Regions from separate parts of the Arthrobacter zhangbolii genome, predicted to be linked through region 2. Evidence: predicted binding sites of a transcription regulator. Region 2 holds the regulator's gene; the other holds the start of a gene.

Region 1 (9,267 bases), 1.0 Mb from region 2:
CCTCCGATCATTCGTATCTGTCCACAACCCAAGCGGGTGTGCGGACTCTTGGTTTCTATGCAACCAATCTTTTGCAAGAAGCGCCATTACCTTAGCCGACCTGTTTGTCGGCGCGCCAATCTTAGGGGAATGAAACAGGTAGTCAGGGCAGGATTTCAGCGCTGTGCCCCTGCCTCGGTAAAGTCGTCCTATGCAGCCGGCACCGAAAATCCCGCTCAATAACGGCGTCCTTATGGACCAGGTTGGCTTCGGCACCTACAAGGTGCCGTCCCAGGATGCCGCCGGACTGTGCCGTGAGGCCCTCACCGCCGGGTACCGCCATGTGGACACCGCGGCCCTGTACGGCAACGAAGCGGGCGTGGGTGAGGCTGTCCGTGGCTTCGTGGCGGACGGCGGTGCCAAGCGCAGCGATGTGTTTGTCACGTCGAAGGTCTGGAACACCGATCAGGGCTACGACACCACTCTGCAGGCCTTCGATGCTTCGATGTCCCGGCTGGGCCTGGACTACTTGGATCTCTACCTCATCCACTGGCCATGCCCTCAGCGCGGCGAGTATGTGAACACGTACCGGGCACTCGAGGAGCTCTACGCTTCCGGCCGGGTCCGCGCCATCGGGGTCTCCAACTTCCAGCCCGCCCACCTCGAGCAGCTGCTGGAGGCAACAGGTATTGTTCCTGCGGTAAACCAGATTGAACTGCATCCCTGGCTGCAGCAGGACCAACTGCGCAGCCTGCATCAGCGGCTTGGCATTCAGACCGTGGCATGGAGCCCGCTCGGCCGCGGCGCCGTCCTGGCGGATCCGGTGGTTCTGCGGATTGCGGCGGAGCTGAACCGGACCCCTGCCCAGGTGATCCTGCGCTGGCACCTGGATTCGGGAAATGTGGTGATCCCCAAGGCCAGCACGCCGGAGCGGATCGCGGGCAATCTGGATGTTTTCTCCTTCGAACTCTCCGATGAACAGCGAGCCGCCATTAGCGGCCTGGACCGGGGGCAGCGCTCGGGATCCCACCCGGACGAGGTCAACTGATGCCGGGCACCACGGCGGACCCGGCGTCGCATGCCGTCCCCGTGCAGCTCTCCCGGACAGCTGAGGTCCGCCCCATCACAGTTGCCGGAACGGCGCAGCGGTGCTGGGACTTCGCCCCCGCGGATACCGGCGCCGCAGGCAGTGCCGGGGACGACGCCGGCCTTCCGCCGGTTTTTATGGTCCACGGCTTTCGCGGCGACCACCACGGCCTGCTCCGTATTGTGGAGGCCCTCCCCCGCCACCGCGTACTCGTACCCGATCTGCCCGGCTTCGGCGAAGGCAGCCCGCTGCCCGGCCGGCATGATGTGCCGGCCTACGCCGGATTTGTCCGCACGGCCCTGGCGGAACTGGGCCTGGGCGCGGAAACGGTTCTGCTCGGGCACTCATTCGGATCCATCATCGCCTCCCGCGTTGCCGCTGAGTCCCCGGAGCTGATCAGCGAGCTGGTGCTGGTAAACCCCATCTGCGAGCCTGCCCTCGAAGGACCGAAGGCCATAACCAGCAAGGCTGCGGAGCTGTATTACCGGGCGGCAGCGGCGCTGCCGGAGAAACCGGGCATGGCGCTGCTGCGCAGTCCGCTGATTGTCCGCGGCATGAGCATGCTGATGGCCAAGACCAGGGAACCGGGGCTGCGCCGGTGGATCCACGGCCAGCACGATGCCTACTTCAGCGCCTTCGCCAACCGCACCGTGGTCCTTGATGCGTTCCGGGCGTCCATCTCCGAAACGGTGCGGGATGTGGCGGCCCGGCTTTCCATGCCCGTGCTGCTGGTGGCCGCTGAACTGGATGACATCGGTTCGGTTCGCGGGCAGCAGCATCTGGCCCGGACCATCCCGGATGCCGAACTGGTGATGCTGCCCGGCGTGGGGCACCTGGTGCACTACGAAAAGCCGAACGAAGCGGCGGCAGCCATCGAGGATTTCCTGGCCCGGAGGCATTCATGAGGATGCGGCTGGCGGTGGACGCCCGGTTCACCCGCACCGACCACCATGACGGCATCAGCCGGTACGGCGCCAGCCTGATCCGGGCGGTCAGCGAGCATGCCGACGTGCTGATGCTGATTTCGGACGAGCGCCAGCTGGCGCTGCTGCCGGATCTGCCGTGGGTGAAGATCAACAGCCCGATCTCCCCTGCCGAGCTCTTCGTAGCGCTCCGCGTTAACCGGCTGGGGGCTGACGCCGTTTTCTCGCCGATGCAGACCATGGGCAGCTGGGGGCGCAGGTATCCGCTGATTCTCACCCTGCACGATCTGATCTATTACCAGAACCCCACGCCCCCGGGGTTCCTGCCGCTGCCCGTGCGCGGACTGTGGCGCCTGTACCACCTGGCGTACTGGCCGCAACGGCTGCTGCTGAACCGCGCCGATGTTGTGGCCACCATCAGCGAAACCACCCGCGGCCTGATGGCCCGGCACCGGCTCACGCGCCGTCCGGTCAGGATGGTGGCCAACGCGCCGCAGGAGGGTTCGACGCCGAGGAACCCGGATGCCCCGGTGGAGAAGTCCCTGCTGTATATGGGCTCGTTTATGCCGTACAAAAACGTGGAAACCGTCATCCGGGGCATGGAGCACCTGCCGGGCTTCACGCTGCATCTGCTGAGCCGGATCAGTGACGAACGGCGTGCCGAACTGGAGGCGCTGGTACCGGCCGGCGCCCGGGTCCGGTTCCACAACGGCGTCAGCGATGAGGACTATGACCGGCTGCTGCGCCGGGCAACGGCCCTGGTCACGCTGTCCAGGGCCGAGGGCTACGGTCTGCCGGTCATCGAGGCGATGGCGGTAGGCACTCCCGTGGTGGCGAGCGACATTCCGATTTTCCGGGAGGTTTCGGGCGGCGCGGCACTGCTGGTGGACCCGGACTCCCCTGCCGGATTCGCGGACGCGGTACGTGCCCTGGCCGAGCCGGACCGGTGGCGAAAGGCGTCCGACGCCGGTATCCGGCGGGCGAACGATTACGGCTGGGACGTCTCTGCCCGCCAGCTCATGGCAGCGGCCGGGGAGGCTGTCCGCCTGTTCCCCGGCCGCCGCCGTCGTTCGTAGTCCCTCGTCCGTAGTCCCCCGCCAGCTGTCCTGCTGCTCAGCCCAGGTTGACGATCATCTTGCCCTTGTTGGCGCCCTTCATCAGGTCAATGAAGGCCTGGGGCGCATTTTCGAGGCCGTCCACGAAGGTTTCGTCATAGCTGACCGCGCCTTCCTGCAGCCACGTGGCCATTTGGGTGTTGAACTCGTCCACATACCGGCTGTAGCTGCCCACAATGAATCCGCGCAGGGTGATTTCCTTGCCGATGGCGAGGGCCAGGTTGCGGGGGCCGGAGGCGGCACCCTTGTCGTTGTACTGGGAAATCGCACCGCACATGGCCACCCGGCCGCCCTTGTTCATCACCGAGAGTGCGGCTTCAAGGTGCTCGCCTCCCACGTTGTCGAAGTAGACGTCAATGCCGTCCGCACCGGCAGCCTTCTTCAGGGAGTCCTTCACGGGACCGTCGTGGTAGTTGAAGGCCTCGTCGAAGCCGAGGTCTAGCAGGCGCTGGACTTTTTCCGCCGAACCGGCGCTGCCAATGACCTTCTTTGCTCCCATGACCTTCGCGATCTGGCCGACCAGTGAGCCAACGGCGCCGGCTGCCCCGGAGACGAACACCACGTCCCCTTCCCGAAACTCTGCCACCTTGGTCAGGCCGATGTAGGCGGTTTCACCCGGCATGCCGAGCACACCCAGATACGCACTGGCCGGGGCCAGATCGGTATCGATGACACGTGCACGGGCCCCGTCCAGGACTGCGTAGTCGCGCCAGCCGAGCCAGTGAACCACCTTGTCGCCGGGCTTGTGCGCGTCCGAACGGGATTCCACCACTTCACCGATGGCTCCGCCTTCCAGCGGGGCGTCGAGCTTAAAGGGCGGGACGTATGATTTCACGTCGTTCATGCGCCCGCGCATGTAGGGGTCCACGGACATGTGCAGGTTGCGCACAAGCACCTGCCCGTCCTGCAGTTCCGGGACCGTCACCTCGGTGAGGCGGAAGTTCTCTTCCGACGGCCACCCCGTGGGGCGGGAAGCAAGGTGGATTTCACGGCCGGTTTCGGGGTACGTGCTCATCAAGTGAACCTAACTGTTGGGATGGATGGTGCGGATGGTCTTACCGTGACGGTGCCTCATGGTCCTTCACCACGGCCTGCCGCAGTGCCGAATTCACCTTCGCCAGCGTGTCCTGCAGGCTGCGCAGTTCCTCCGGGTCGAGGCCGGCAGCCGCCGCAACGCGGTCAGGAAGGTCCCGGGACTTCTGTTCCAGGGCGCGGCCGGCAGCAGTGAGGTGGACCCGGACCCGTCGTTCGTCCTCGACGGCGCGGTGGCGCTGCACCAGTGCTGCCGCTTCCAGGCGTTTAATCAGCGGCGAGAGTGTGCCCGAGTCCAGTTCCAACGCCTGCCCCAGGTCCCGGACGCTTTGCCCGTCCTGTTCCCAGAGCAGGGTCATCACGAGGAACTGCGGGTAGGTGAGGTTCAGTTCCTCGAGCATGGGCCGGTACAGGGACGTGGCCGCACGGGAGGCGGAGTACAGCGAAAAGCACACCTGACGCTGCAGTGATTCGTTCATCCGCCCACCCTAGGACACGATTCAATTGTGCACAACCAAGTGGTGCACCAACCGTGGGTGCACCACAGCTGTGCCGGACATACTTCCGGGACCGGCCGTTGGTTCCCGGCTACAGCACCCTCCGGCGCATAGGCTGTGCGGATGCACTCCCCTACAGTTCCGGTCACCGATTACCGCCGCACCGCCAGCCGCCGGCCCTGGGCCGGCCTGCCCGCGCCCGTCCGGCAGGAACTGACGGACCTGCTGGGCGGCAGCGTCACGTCCGTACGGCCGGCCGGCGGAGGGTTTACGCCGGGATTCGCCGCAGTGCTCTCCCACGGCGAAGGGCGCAGCATTTTCGTGAAGGCGGCACCGGCGTCGGACGCGTTTGTCTACCCCGCCTACGCACGGGAGGCCCAGGTGGCCCCGCTCCTGCCTCCGGACATGCCGGCGCCCCGCCTGCTGGGTACCCGCACCGTCACCGCCGCGGACACGGACTGGCTTCTCCTGGCCTACGAGGCCGTGGACGGAACAATGCCCGGGCACCCGTGGACCGGGACGGACCTCGCCGCGATAGAGGCATCCTGCACCGCATCAATCCGTCTCCTGTCGAACTTCCCGGGGCACCTCTCCGGCAGCCCGGTTTCACAGGACATCACCGCGGTTCCGTCCCCGTTCCAGGCTGTGGCCGACGGCGGGGCGGCGCCCTGGTTCCTGCCGTCCCTCACAGCCGGTGATGCCCGCCGCCTCCAGGAGCTGTGGGAGCTCAGCCCGGAAGCCCTGGCCGGGGACTCCGTGCTGCACGGTGACCTTCGGCCGGACAATATCCTGCTGCGCTCGGGCAAGGCCCTGTTCTGTGACTGGAACTTCCTGGGCACCGGTGCGGCGTGGATCGACTGGGTGGGGGTGCTGCCCTACGCGCGCGGCGGCGGTCTCGACGTCGATTCCTGGCTAACGCGGTCCGCGCTCACCCGCGGGGTTCCGCCCGAGCATATCGATGCATTCCTGGCGGCACTGCTGGCCTACATGATCCATTCCGGATGCCAGCCGGAGGTCGAGTCGAGCCCGCAACTGCGCAGCCACGGGCGGCACACCGCACAGCTGATCCACGCCTGGACCTTAAGCCGTTGGGCACAGAAATAGCACTTGGCACTCTAGCCATGAGAGTGCTAATCTCTTTTCGCAAGTTGAGTGACACTGACTCAACTTTGAAACCGGATACCGCTTGTCTCAAGCGATCGAATGGAGGAGTTGATTTTCTATGGCTATGAAGTTTGATCCGTTCCAGGAACTCGACCGGATGGCACAGGCCCTGCGCGGCGAAGGTTCCCTGCGCGGCATGCCCATGGACCTCTACCGGCAGGGTGACCACTACATTCTTGCGGCCGATCTCCCGGGCATCGACCCCGGATCCATCGACGTCGACGTTGACGGCCAGCTCCTGACCATCCGTGCCCAGCGCACGCTGCACGGCGCTGACGGGGTGAAGTGGCTGACCCGGGAACGTGAAAGCGGATCCTTCCTGCGCCAGCTGAACCTGGGCCAGGGCATCGACACCGAAAGGATTGCCGCCAGCTACGAGAACGGCGTCCTGAGCGTGACCATTCCGGTGAGTGAGAAAGCCAAGCCGCGCAAGATTGCCGTCCAGGCGCCGACGGATGGCGCGGTAATCCAGCAGGACGAACAGCGTGAGGCGGTATCCGCCTAGCGGCACGGACGCAAAAGGGAACGCCCGTCCGGCGGGCGGGACACGGATAGGCGCCAAGGGGCCCGGGAATATCTCCCGGGCCCCTTTTTTGCCCGCCGCAGGCGGTGGCCAATGTCACCGGCAGCGGATTCGGGCACGGCCTCCGGATGGCGGGATACTGGGTGTTAATCGGCTTTTTCTCCACGGGAAAGAGGGATGACGTTGCGAATGCCCACCATCAACCGTCCAGGCTGGATGATCCACGGCGTGCCCCGCGGGCTCCTGGGCCGGCTCTCCCGGCTGGCTACCGCAGCCCAGCTCTCGCTGCTGTCCCTGCTGGGTGCGGCAGCGGTGCTGCTGGAACTGTTGTAGCCGTGGGCCCGGGTTAGAGAACGTCTATTCCGTCTACCCGTACGTAAACAGGATCTCCGGTACGCCTGGCAGATGCTGCGGCTTTGGTGGAGCGCAGGGCAGCCGTAACGGCCGGTGCCGCCGCATAGGGGAAGAAAAGCAGTGTGCGGAAGCGGCCGCCTGCCCCGCCGAGCTGGCCGTCCCGGACCTCCCGTGCCTCCGGACCCGTACCCGCATCCGCCAGCGGCGCCGGTCCCACGGTTCGCGTGCCGTCCGGCAGCCCAAGCCGTGCAATGAAGGCATCGAGGCCTTCCCTGGACCCGGTCAGTTCCGCATAGCGGACAGCAGGGGGCAGCCCGAGTTCGCGCCGCAGTTCCAGCTCCCGTTCGGCTGCGCCGGCCGGGTCCCAGCGCAGCAGGTGTCCCACGGTGGTGCTGTCATCGGCGGTGACCACCACCAGCCCCTTTTCGCCAGCCGGCCGCACCAGTGCCGCAGCACTGAACCAGCGGCGCAGCGTATCCTCGCCGGCCCGCAGCGATTCGCGGGAAAGCATCGCGTTGCCGTCCAGCAGGATGGCTGCAGCGTAGCCGCCCGGCGCCACCGGCTCCGCGCCGGGCGTGGCAACCACCAGTGCCGGGGCGTCGGGAATCTCGGCACGGACGTGGTCTCCGGCCGATGAGATCACCGTGGTGGAGGGAAACGCGCGGCCCAGCTCTTCGGCTGTGCGTCCTGCCCCCGCAGTGGAGCCGCGAAGGTGCACTCCCCCGCAGTTGCTGCAGTGCCACATAGGCTCCGGCCGGCCACACCAGCGGCAGGCCGGAGTACCGTTGCGGCTGGCCAGCCCCAACGGGCCCGAGCAGTTCCGGCACCGCGCCGGTTCCCGGCAGTCCTGGCAGGACAGTGCCGGCGAAAAGCCGGTGCGTGCCACCTGGACCAGCACCGGACCGCGGGTCAGCCCGTCCTGTGCCGCTTTCCAGGCGGTGTGCGGTATCCGTGCCCTGGCAGCCAGCGGGTCCCGCTCCATGGTGAAGGAATCAGCGGTGCTGACCACCCGGGGCGCCGAGGCACGCACCGTGGAGCGCTCCGCAGCAATCCCTGCGGCCCAGCCGCTGGCCACCAGCCGCTGGGCCTCCGTGCTGCGCGAATGCGATGCCAGGAGCAATGCTGCCCCCTCCAGCTCGGCCCGCAGCAGCAGCACATCACGGGCATGCTGATAGGGTGCCCGCTGTTCGGCATGCAGATCATCGGCGTCGTCCCAGATCACGGCCAGTCCCAGATCCACCACCGGAGCATACGCGGCGGAACGGGTGCCGATAGCCACCCGGACATCCCCGTGCAGCAGCTGCAGGAAACTGCGGTAGCGCGGGGTGGGGCCGTCTTCGGCGGTGAGCCGGACGAAGGCGTCGGCGCCTATCCGGGCGGTGAGCGCCGTTTGCAGCCGGGCAAGATCCTTGTTGTCGGGCACCACCACCACGGCGCCCCGGCCGGAGATCAGCGTGGACCGGACCGCTTCGGCCACTTCAGCGGGCCAGTCGCGCGGGCCGTAGCCGCCCAGCGAGGAGAGTACGGCGCGCGGACTGTGCCCGGCGGCAAGATGGGTCAGGAAGCGGGGACCGTGCGGATACCGCGCAAACGGGTTGACTCCGGCGCCCTCCGGGCCGGGCAGGACATCTTCCGTTCCGCCCGGAACCCCGGCCGGAGGCTCCCCCGCCCGGGTCTGCAGCCGGGCCTCGGGGGTGAACTCCTTATCCACCCTGGCGGCCCGGGGCGGGATGGCCACTCGCAGTACGTCATGCACGGTGCCGGCATAGCGGGCGGCAACTGCTTCGGCCAGGCGCAGGATCCGGGGGGTCAGTACAGGCTGGGGGGAAATAACCTTTCCCAGCGGCATCAGCCGCGCGGTGGTATCCGCTTCGGCGGCACGTTCGGTGATGAAGCCCGGCAGTTCCTGGCCTCCGAACCGAACCTTCACGCGTGCTCCCGGCACGGCATCCCGGTCGAGTTCGTCAGGAACCAGATAGTCGAACGGCCGGTCCAGGTGCGGCAGCGGCGAGTCCAGCAGCACGCGGGCAATCGGGAGCACCGATGCAGGCCGGGCCTTGCCTACGGGCTTGGCCGACGGCGCGAAGCCGTGCAGCAGGGAAAGCTGCACGGCTTCATCGGAGCGATCCGCGGCCATGGCGGTACTACACGTTGAAGTAGCTGCGGAGGTCCTCGACCTTGTCCTTGCGCTCCCAGGTGAAGCCTTCATCCTCGCGGCCGAAGTGGCCGTGGGCGGCTGTGCGCTGGTAGATGGGACGCTTCAGGTCCAGTCCGTTGATGATGCCCAGCGGGCGCAGGTCAAAGACTTCCTGCACGGCGTCGGCAATACGGGCCGGGTCCACCGTTTCGGTGCCGAAGGTCTCCACGTAGATACCCACGGGGCGGGCCATGCCGATGGCGTAGGCAATCTGGATTTCCGCGCGCCGGGCCAGGCCGGCGGCCACCACGTTTTTGGCCACCCAGCGCATGGCGTAGGCCGCGGAGCGGTCCACCTTGCTCGGATCCTTGCCGCTGAACGCTCCCCCGCCGTGGCGGGCGAATCCGCCGTAGGTGTCCACAATGATCTTGCGTCCGGTCAGTCCGGCGTCCCCCA
Region 2 (9,267 bases):
CGTGGACCACGGCAGCGTGGTTTTCCGCACCGCCGCGGGCACCAAGCTCTCCGGCGCACTGTCCGGAAACACCGTCGCCTTCGAAATCGACGGCTATGATGACAACCTTTCCTCCGCCTGGAGCGTGGTCCTCAAGGGCACCGCTTCCCTGCTGGCGGACAACGAGGACCTTCTGGCCTCGGAAGACCTGCCCCTGTTCCCCTGGCAGGCGGGTACCAAAAACGCATTTGTGCGGATTGACCCGGAGGTGACCTCCGGACGCCGGTTCATCATTTCCAACGTCGCGCGCCGCAACGTCCTGCGCGGCATGGGCCTGTACACCGAGTAGGTCCGCTGCCCGGACACAGCGAAAAGGCGCCGCTTCCCGAGGGGAGGCGGCGCCTTTTTCTTTGCCAGTGCCTGGGGCACTGGCAGCTATTTAGCGTGAACGGCGCTCGTTGGATGCCGGAGCGGTAGCGCGGCGGGAACCGGCGGCACGTGCCGGACGGCCGGCAGCAGTTCCGCCGGAACGCTGGCCGGCGCCTGCACCTTCAGCGCGCTGGCCCGTGGCGGGGCGGCGGTTGCGTCCGGAGGCCGTGGCTGCGCCGGCGCTTGTGCGGCGGCCTTCCACGGCGCGGGCCGGACGCTGGGTGCGTGCGCCGTCACCGGCGGCTGCGCGGTCATTGCGTTCGCTGCGGTCCATCCGCTCGGGGCGTTCGGCAGAGACGCGGCCGCGTCCGCCGTTGCCGCCGCGTCCGCCGGCGCGGGGGGCGCTGGTGCCGCGGGCGGCGCGCTTGCGCTGGGCGTTGGCGCCGGTGGAACGGCCGCCGCCCTGCTGCGGGGACTTGGCCGCGAGCTGCGCGGCGCGGACGTGCGGGTCCACCACGGCAGCGCGTTCGCCGATGAGCTTGGCGATTGACGGTGAGTTGTGGCTGACCTTTTCAATGGAGACGTCCACACCGGCTGCCTTCATCAGCTTGGACACTTCGCTCTTCTGCTCCGGAAGGGTCAGGGTCACCACGGTGCCGTCGGAACCGGCGCGGGCGGTACGGCCCGAGCGGTGCAGGTACGCCTTGTGTTCCGTGGGCGGATCGATGTGGACCACAAGCTCCACGTCATCCACGTGCACGCCGCGGGCGGCAACGTCAGTGGCGACCAGGACGCGGACATCGCCGGAAGCGAATTCGGCCAGGTTCCGGTCACGGGCGTTCTGGGACAGGTTGCCGTGAAGATCCACCGTGGGGATGCCGCTGTCCGTAAGGAACTTGGCCATCTTGCGGGCGTGGTGCTTGGTGCGCATGAACATGATGCGGCGGCCCTGGCCGGAGGCCAGTTCCTTGACCAGCAGCTTCTTGGCGGTCTGGTCCTGGACCAGCAGCACGTGGTGTTCCATGGTGGTGACTGCGGCCTGCGGGTCATCCACGGAGTGCGTCAGCGGGTTGGACAGATAGCGGCGGACGAGCTTGTCCACGCCGTTGTCCAGGGTGGCGGAGAAGAGCATACGCTGGCCCTTTTCCGGGGTGCGGTCCAGCAGTCGCTGGACCACCGGAAGGAAGCCGAGATCGGCCATGTGGTCGGCCTCGTCCAGCACGGTGATTTCCACGGACTCGAGGCTGATGACCTTCTGCTTCATCAGGTCTTCGAGCCGGCCGGGGCAGGCGATGACGATGTCGACGCCTGCCTTCAGCGCCTTTTCCTGGCGCTGCTGGGAGACGCCGCCGTAGATCACGGTGGTGTTCAGGCCCAGTTCCTTGGCCAGCGGTTCGATCACGTTGTTGATCTGGGTGGCCAGCTCGCGGGTCGGTGCCAGGACCAGGCCCAGCGGGCGGTTGGGCCGGCGGCGGTAGGCGGCTTCGGCGTCGGCCAGCCGGGCAACCAGCGGGAGCGAGAATGCGAGGGTCTTGCCCGAGCCGGTGCGGCCGCGGCCCAGGACGTCGCGTCCCTTGAGGGTGTCCGGGAGGGTCTCCACCTGAATGGGGAAAGGCTCGGCAATTCCGGCAGCGGCGAGGGAGGAAACAAGCGCCTTGGGCACGCCAAGGGCAGCAAAAGTAGTCATTAAAAGACAGGCAACTTTCGGTAAGTGGCCCCCAACGCCGTTTGGGCCGGGGGTTCGCCGAAGAAAAGTCAGACAGTGTCTACCGCACTAACAGGCGGGACAAAAGAAAGCGTTCATCGACGCAGGCTGGACTGCTTACACACACGGTTTTTACGCCGTGGCAGGACCAACATCTCCCACCAGCTTACCTGCTGGGGGGAAGTTTCCTAATTCGACGGCCAGCCGCAGTGAACTTTGGGGGCACGCCAGCCGATAGCATTAAGGGTAATGACTACTGAACCAGCCCTGCCCGACGCCACCGACACCGCTGACACCGAGGACCGGCATTTCCGCTCGCCTGTCTCGTTTGTCCGCCGCGGCTCCCGGTTGCAGGGCCGGCGCCAGCAGGCGTGGGATGAACTCTCGGACCGCTTCGTGGTGGACGTGCCGCGTGATGAAGCAGACACCTCCGTGCACCCGGACTATGTCTTCGACGCCACGGCCGAGTTTGGCCGCACCGCTCCCCTCGTCGTCGAGATCGGGTCCGGCCTTGGCGAGGCAGTCACGCACGCTGCCGAGGCAAATCCGGACAAGGACTTCCTGGCCGTGGAGGTCTATCTGCCGGGTCTGGCGCAGACGCTGCAGCGGATCGGGCAGAAGGGCCTGACCAACGTGCGGGTGGTCCAGGCCAACGCGCCGGAGGTGCTGACCACCATGCTGCCCGCCGGGTCCGTTGACGAGGTCTGGGTATTCTTCCCGGACCCCTGGCACAAGACCCGCCACCACAAGCGGCGCCTGGTCAAGGAATCCTTCGCCGAACTGGTGGCGCGGGTCCTGGTTCCCGGTGGCACGTGGCGCCTGGCCACGGACTGGTCCGACTACGCCGTGCAGATGCGCGAGGTCCTCGATGCCTCTTCCCTGTTCGGGAACCTGCACGCCGGTGAGCGGGCCGGGGCGGACAGCCCGCTGACGCGGGTCCGCCGGGAAGGCCTGGAAAACAAGGCCCCGGAGGACGACGTCGATGAGCGCGGTGGTTGGGCCCCCCGCTTTGAGGGCCGCACGCTCACCAGCTTCGAGAACAAGGCGCACCAGGCAGGCCGGCTCATCTTCGACCTCGCCTACCGGCGCGTCTAGCGGCGCCTAGCCCGGCTCCCCCGCGGGTACGGCCGGGTTTACGGCGGCCACCGCATCCGCGTAGCGTCCCTCCGTTTCGGCAAAACGAAGGAATTTCACGGCGTCGACCAGGATTTCCCGGGCGTCGGGCTGTGTCTCGAGCAGGGCCATGACTTCGTCGGCGAAATCGTCGAGCGGGAGGTAACGCTCGTTCACCGACCCGCCGGGCATCAACTCGGTCTGCACCGCCGGCGGCACCAGCTCAATCACCTGGACCGGGGTATCTGCCAGCTGCAGGCGGATGGTTTCGGTGAACCGGTGGATAAAGGCCTTTGTGCCGTTGTAGGTGGGCGTGGACATCAGCGGTGTGTGGGCCAGACCGGACGAAACAGTAATGATCGCAGCCTCCTCCCGGGTCTGCAGCTGCCCGATGAATGCTGCCATCAGGCGCAGGGGTCCGTTGATGTTCGTGTTCACCATCCGCTCGGCCCGGGCCAGGAACCCACCGTCGTGGACGTCCTCCGGTGCCATGATTCCCGCCATGGAGATCAGGACATTCAGCTCCGGATAGCGTTCCAGCACCGCATCCCGGGCCGCCGGCACGGAGTCCGGGTCCGTGGTGTCAATAACCACGGTACCGAAGCCGTGATCGGCAGCGAGCTCTGCCAGGACGTCGGTCCGCCGCCCGCCGATGATGACTTTGTTGCCGGCAGCCTGCAGGCGGAGGGCCAGCGCGAGGCCGATACCGGAGGTGGCGCCGGGAATGAAGATGGTGTTTCCGTAAATGTTCATGCTCCAAGTCTTGGCCGGGCGGCCGACGGGCGGCAGAGGAGCGTTTGTCGTAGGATTCCCGGTCCCTGTATGGAACGGCTGCGGTGGATCATGATGGAGCCATGGACCGCGCCGCACTCGCCGATTTCCTGAAGTCCCGCCGGGACGCACTGTTGCCCGAAGACGTGGGACTCTCCCCCGGCCTGCGGCGCCGGGTCTCCGGGCTGCGCCGGGATGAGGTTGCCCTCCTGGCGGGCATGTCGGTTGATTACTACACCCGGTTGGAGCAGGCACGCGGCCCCCAGCCGTCGGAGCAGCTGCTGGGCTCCCTGGCACGGGCCCTGCGGCTCAGTTATGACGAGCGGGACTACGTGTTCCGTCTGGCGGATCGGAATCCTCCGCTTCGGACCTTCCCGGATACCCACGTGGCGCCCGCCCTCCTGCGGGTGCTGGACCGGCTGGAGGATACGCCGGCCCTCATCCTTTCCGCGCTTGGGGAAACGCTGGCCCAGAACCGGCTCGCCAAGTTGCTGTTGGGCGACCATTCGCGGTTTACCGGCCACGCCCGCAGCAGCGTTTACCGCTGGTTTACGGACCCCGCCGAACGCAGCATCTATCCGGCAGGTGACCAGGAACGGCAGGGCCGGGCGCAGGTTGCCGGGTTGCGGGTCGCCGTTTCCGGCAACACTGCGGGAGCACGGGACGTGGTTGAGGCGCTGCTGCACCGCTCCCGGGAGTTTGACCGGATCTGGAAGTCCCACGCGGTGGCCACCCGTTTCGCCGACCATAAAACACTCCTGCATCCCGAGCTGGGCGAAATCGAGGTGGACTGCCAGACGCTGTACAGCGAGGATCGCGGGCAGGCGCTGCTGGTGCTGACCGCGCCCCCACGCAGTGAAGGGGCACAAAAGCTCGGCCTGCTCGCCGTCATTGGCCAGCAGCGGTTCACGCCGGATCGCTGATACCCTGCCCGGCCCCGCTGGTGTCTCCGGGTGGCCTGCTGTGCAAGGGTGACGGCTTTTACCGCCGGCTCTGCCGACGCCGGTTTGCCCCAGCCGTACCGGCCGCAGGAAACTGGGGGTACGGGCGGCAGCAAGCCGTCCGCCGTCCAGAAGGAATTCCCCCATGCATGAACCGAGCGATCCGCGCGTCGGCCTGTACATCGACTTCGACAACATTGTGATCTCCCGCTACCAGCAGCTGCACGGCCGCAACGCGTTCCAACGTGACGGGATCCGCAACTTCGACAAGACCAGCAGGGACGCGGATCCGGAGGTCGCTGCCCGGCTCGCCGCGGCCACCGTGGACTTCAACGCCATCATCGACTTCGCCGCGTCCTTCGGCACCCTGGTGGTTAACCGTGCCTACGCGGACTGGTCCGTGCCGGTCAATGCCAGCTACCAGCGCCAGCTGATGTCCCGGGCCGTGGACCTCACGCAGCTTTTTACCACCACCACCCGGGGCACCAAGAACGGCGCCGACATCCGCCTCGCCGTGGACGTCGTCGAGGACCTTTTCCGCCTCCCTGACCTCACGCACATCATTATTGTGGCCGGGGATTCGGACTACATTGCCCTGGCACAGAAGTCGAAGCGCCTTGGCCGGTTTGTTGTAGGCATTGGTGTCGCCGGGTCCACCAGCACCTCCCTGGCCGCGGCCTGTGACGAGTTCGAAGACTACGATTCCCTGCCCGGCATTGTGAAGGCGGAGGCAGCACAGGCCGCTCCGGGATCATCACCATCCCCGGCTGAGGCCGCGATGGACCAGACCCCCAGCAAGGCGCGCAAGCTCACCGTTGTGCCCATGTTCTCGCACACCGAGGATGCCCGTTTCGAGGAACCGGACGTCGCTGAGGACATTGATCCGCGGACGCTCGCCACGGAACTGCTGGTCCGGGCGCTGAAGATCGGCCATGCCAAGGGCGATGACGAATGGCTGAACACCGGCACGGTGAAGAACCAGATGCGGCGGATGGACCCCTCCTTCAACGAGAAGCCGCTTGGCTTCCGTTCCTTTACCGACTTCCTCTCCTCGCACAGTGACCTGGTGGAACTGGACGACGACGGCCCGCAGCGGCTCATCCGGCTTCGGCCGGACGCCGGCGCCCGGGAATAGCAGCCGGCCCGGCCGGGGTGGGCCTGCAGCCTTTGCCGGTCCGGCAACGGGGTTTGCAGCCCGGCCTCCGGGCGACGCATGCTTCAAGGTATGGAACCGACTCAAGATCCCGCCGCCACACCGGACCCGGCAACCGTTCAGGAAGACTGGGACCAGCGATACGCCGGCCGGGATGCGCTGTGGAGCGGTGAGCCCAATGGCGCACTTCTCACCGAGGTTGCCGGCATGGCTCCGGGGCGGGTGCTCGACGTGGGCTGCGGCGAGGGCGCGGATGCGCTGTGGCTGGCGGCCCGGGGCTGGGACGTCACTGCGCTGGACGTTTCACGTGTAGCGCTGGACCGGGCCGCCCGTCAGGCCGCCCAGCGGTCCCTGCAGGTGACGTGGCTGCACTCGGGACTGGTTGAAGCGGACCTTCCGGCCGGAGGCTTCGATCTGGTCTCGGCCCAGTATCCGGCGCTGCTGCGCACGGGGAATAATGCCGCCGAGCAGGCGCTGTTGCATGCGGTCGCCCCCGGCGGTGTCCTTCTGGTGGTGCATCATGCGATGCCCGCCGTTCATGAACCGCAGGACCAGGCTCCCGTCGACATGCGCGCCTACGTCCTGCCCGGCGATATTGCTGCCGCCCTGGACGGGGACTGGGCGGTGGAGGTGAATGAGACCCGCCCCCGGAGCGTCACGGCCGGCGCCGGAGCGCACCACGTCGAGGATGTGGTCCTGCGGGCACGGCGCCTGCGCTGACCGGTCGGCCCGCTACGCCCTGGCGGTCACCTCACGGCAGGGACATGCTGCCCTTCAGGCAGCACCGGACCCAAGGTGCAGGGTTACGGTGTCACCGGCCCGCAGCATCCCGGTGCGCAGCACATGGGCCTGCAGGCCGAGTTCGGCCCGGTGATGCGCACCCAGCACCTTCAGTGCCTTCGCCCCCGCATCGACGCCGGCCTGGGGCTGGTCGACCATAACGCAGCGCGGCATGCCCGGCCCCAGCTGCAGGAGCACCTCCGGGCCCAGGGCCAGTTCGGCACCTATCCAGGCGTCCTCGGTGAATACCCGCTCCGGACCGGTATCAATGATGATGTTGGCCCGGAAGCGGCGCTCGTCCACCTGTGCGCCGGTGAGGTCGTCCAGGGCGGCAAGGGAAGATGTGGTTAGCAGGTGCAGCGGAGTTTCGTCATGGTGCTGCACCGTGGTTTCAGGCTGCACGCGAAGCTCGCGGCCCAGGGCTGAGCTCAGGGCAGTGGATGCCGCCGGCTCATCGACCCGGTAGGACCGCCCATCGGGGCCGGTCAGCAGCGGCACGCCGTCCTCCGCGGTGCTGGAGGACCATTGCATCAGACCGGGCACCGGCCGGAAGCGGCGGGTGCGCTTGCCGCTGGCAATCCCGCCGTCGTTCGTATAAACCGCCCAGAGGCGGTCATCACGCAGGCCTCGCCGGGTGACCTCGACGGCGGCCAGCGCCTCGCCTGCGGTTGATTTGACCGGGTAGCGGTACAGCGCGCGCACGGTACCGACCGGACTTCCCATCTGTCGCATCCGGGCATCATCTCATGCCGCGCGGGCTGGTGCTGCGAACGTGCTGCAGGCCCTCAGAGCGACTGGATGTAGCCTTCTTCGGCGTAGTTCCGGTCCGCAGACTTGCCGGCCGGCAGTGCGCGGAGCCTGCCGCTGCGCTGCATCAGGGACACAAGTCCCAGCTGCTGCACCGAGCCCGGAGCCGCCGGCGGCCGCTGCCCGCGGCTCAGGGTCACCACATCGCCGGCCCGGCCGGCCGCGAAGACACGGCTGCGGTCCGAGGTGTGGCGGCGGGCAGTCTCCAGCTCGGAGGAAAGCTCGCTGACCCGCTGCCGCAGCCCGGTGACCTGGTTCTGCAGCTCCATGATCCGTTTGATTCCCTCCAGCGAGACACCCTCCTGGGAGAGTTTCTGGACCTCGCGGAGCAACTGGATATCCCGTTGGGAATACCGGCGCGACCGCCCGGGCGCCCGGCTGGGCCGGACTATTCCGAGCCGGTCATATTGCCGGAGGGTCTGCGGATGCATCTCCGCGAGCTCAGCGGCAACGGAGATCACAAAAATAGGCGCGTTGACGTCTATGCCCATTGTTCCTCCTTCACTGCTGGTTGAAATCCTAACCCCGGCGGGTCAATCCGCCGGGGAGCCGGCTAGAGCCGCGCCTTGGCGGCGAGCCCGGCCCGGGGGTCCTCACCCTTGGTGGCCTCGGCAAACGCCTCCACCGCGGCCTGGGCCTCTTTGTTCAGCCGTGAGGGCACGGCGACGTCCACGGTGACCAGCAGGTCGCCGTTGCCCTTGGACGTGTGCACGCCGCGGCCCTTGACCCTCAGTGTCCGGCCGGACGGCGTACCGGCGGGTACCTTCAGGCGCACGGTATCTGAGGTCAGCGTGGGCACCTCAATGGTGGCGCCCAGTGCGGCCTCCGGGAAGGACACCGGAACGTGGATCCGGATGTTGTTGCCGTCGCGGACAAAAAAGTCGTGCGGGGTGACATGCACGGTGACCATCAGGTCCCCGGCACCGGCGGCGCCGGGCTGCCCCTTGCCGCGCACACGGATCTTCTGGCCGTCCTTGACGCCGGCCGGAACCCGGACCTCCACTACTTCTCCGCTGGGTTCGCGGAGGCCGATCACGGTGCCGTTAATGGACCCCGCGAAGGAGATGGTGGTGCTGGCTGTCCGGTCCGCGCCTTTGGTAGGCGGCGGGGCGCCGAAGCCTCCGCCACCGAAACCGCCGCCGCCGAAGAGGTCGGCGAACTCCGGCGGGATGTTGCTGCCGCCGGCGTTGAACGTGGTCCGCCGGCCGCCGCCGCGGGCGGTCTGGCCGAACAGGTCCCCGAAGATATCCTCGAATCCTGCGCCGCCTGCTCCGCCGCCGCCCGGGGCACCGCCTGCAGAGAATCTGGCACCGCTGCCCATTGCGCGGATGGCATCATACTGCTGGCGTTCCTCTGCGTCGGAGAGCACCGAGTATGCCTCGGAGAGATCCTTGAACATCCGCTCCGCGTTGGCGTCACCCTGGTTCTGATCAGGATGGTATTTCCGTGCCAGCTTGCGGTAGGCCTTTTTGATGTCGGCGTCTGACGCATCCTTGGGAACACCCAGAATCTTGTAGAAGTCCTTATCGACCCAATCCTGACTAGCCAATTGGCGTCCCCTTTCTTGTGCACTGATCCCGCGTCGCTGCCGTTTGAGCCGGCCGACGGGCTTACTGCCGGCCCTGCTGCGGGACCTGCCTATGGAAATG

Evidence for each region. The regulator HspR, encoded in region 2, represses chaperone genes until heat shock. The targets are predictions, from matches to a motif close to AAGTTGAGTCNNNNNGACTCAACTT.
Region 1: a site for HspR is predicted at 5,779-5,803, ahead of MUK71_RS09255 (Hsp20/alpha crystallin family protein). Genes of this name have one in related genera too.

Annotation. Positions count from the first base shown of each region.
Region 1 covers NZ_CP094984.1:1,994,656-2,003,922, forward strand. Annotated here, with positions in the region: gene MUK71_RS09225 (aldo/keto reductase) at 191-1,027, shown strand; gene MUK71_RS09230 (alpha/beta fold hydrolase) at 1,027-1,971, shown strand; gene MUK71_RS09235 (glycosyltransferase family 4 protein) at 1,974-3,065, shown strand; gene MUK71_RS09240 (NADP-dependent oxidoreductase) at 3,103-4,119, opposite strand; gene MUK71_RS09245 (MarR family winged helix-turn-helix transcriptional regulator) at 4,160-4,615, opposite strand; gene MUK71_RS09250 (aminoglycoside phosphotransferase family protein) at 4,757-5,737, shown strand; gene MUK71_RS09255 (Hsp20/alpha crystallin family protein) at 5,856-6,302, shown strand; gene MUK71_RS09260 (hypothetical protein) at 6,510-6,653, shown strand; gene MUK71_RS09265 (primosomal protein N') at 6,667-8,811, opposite strand; gene metK (methionine adenosyltransferase) at 8,819-9,267, opposite strand, start outside.
Region 2 covers NZ_CP094984.1:3,013,288-3,022,554, forward strand. Annotated here, with positions in the region: gene MUK71_RS14000 (pyridoxamine 5'-phosphate oxidase family protein) at 1-328, shown strand, start outside; gene MUK71_RS14005 (DEAD/DEAH box helicase) at 419-2,035, opposite strand; gene trmB (tRNA (guanosine(46)-N7)-methyltransferase TrmB) at 2,303-3,148, shown strand; gene MUK71_RS14015 (SDR family oxidoreductase) at 3,155-3,919, opposite strand; gene MUK71_RS14020 (helix-turn-helix transcriptional regulator) at 4,021-4,860, shown strand; gene MUK71_RS14025 (NYN domain-containing protein) at 5,024-6,013, shown strand; gene MUK71_RS14030 (class I SAM-dependent methyltransferase) at 6,104-6,751, shown strand; gene MUK71_RS14035 (MOSC domain-containing protein) at 6,806-7,543, opposite strand; gene MUK71_RS14040 (heat shock protein transcriptional repressor HspR) at 7,597-8,109, opposite strand; gene MUK71_RS14045 (DnaJ C-terminal domain-containing protein) at 8,172-9,167, opposite strand.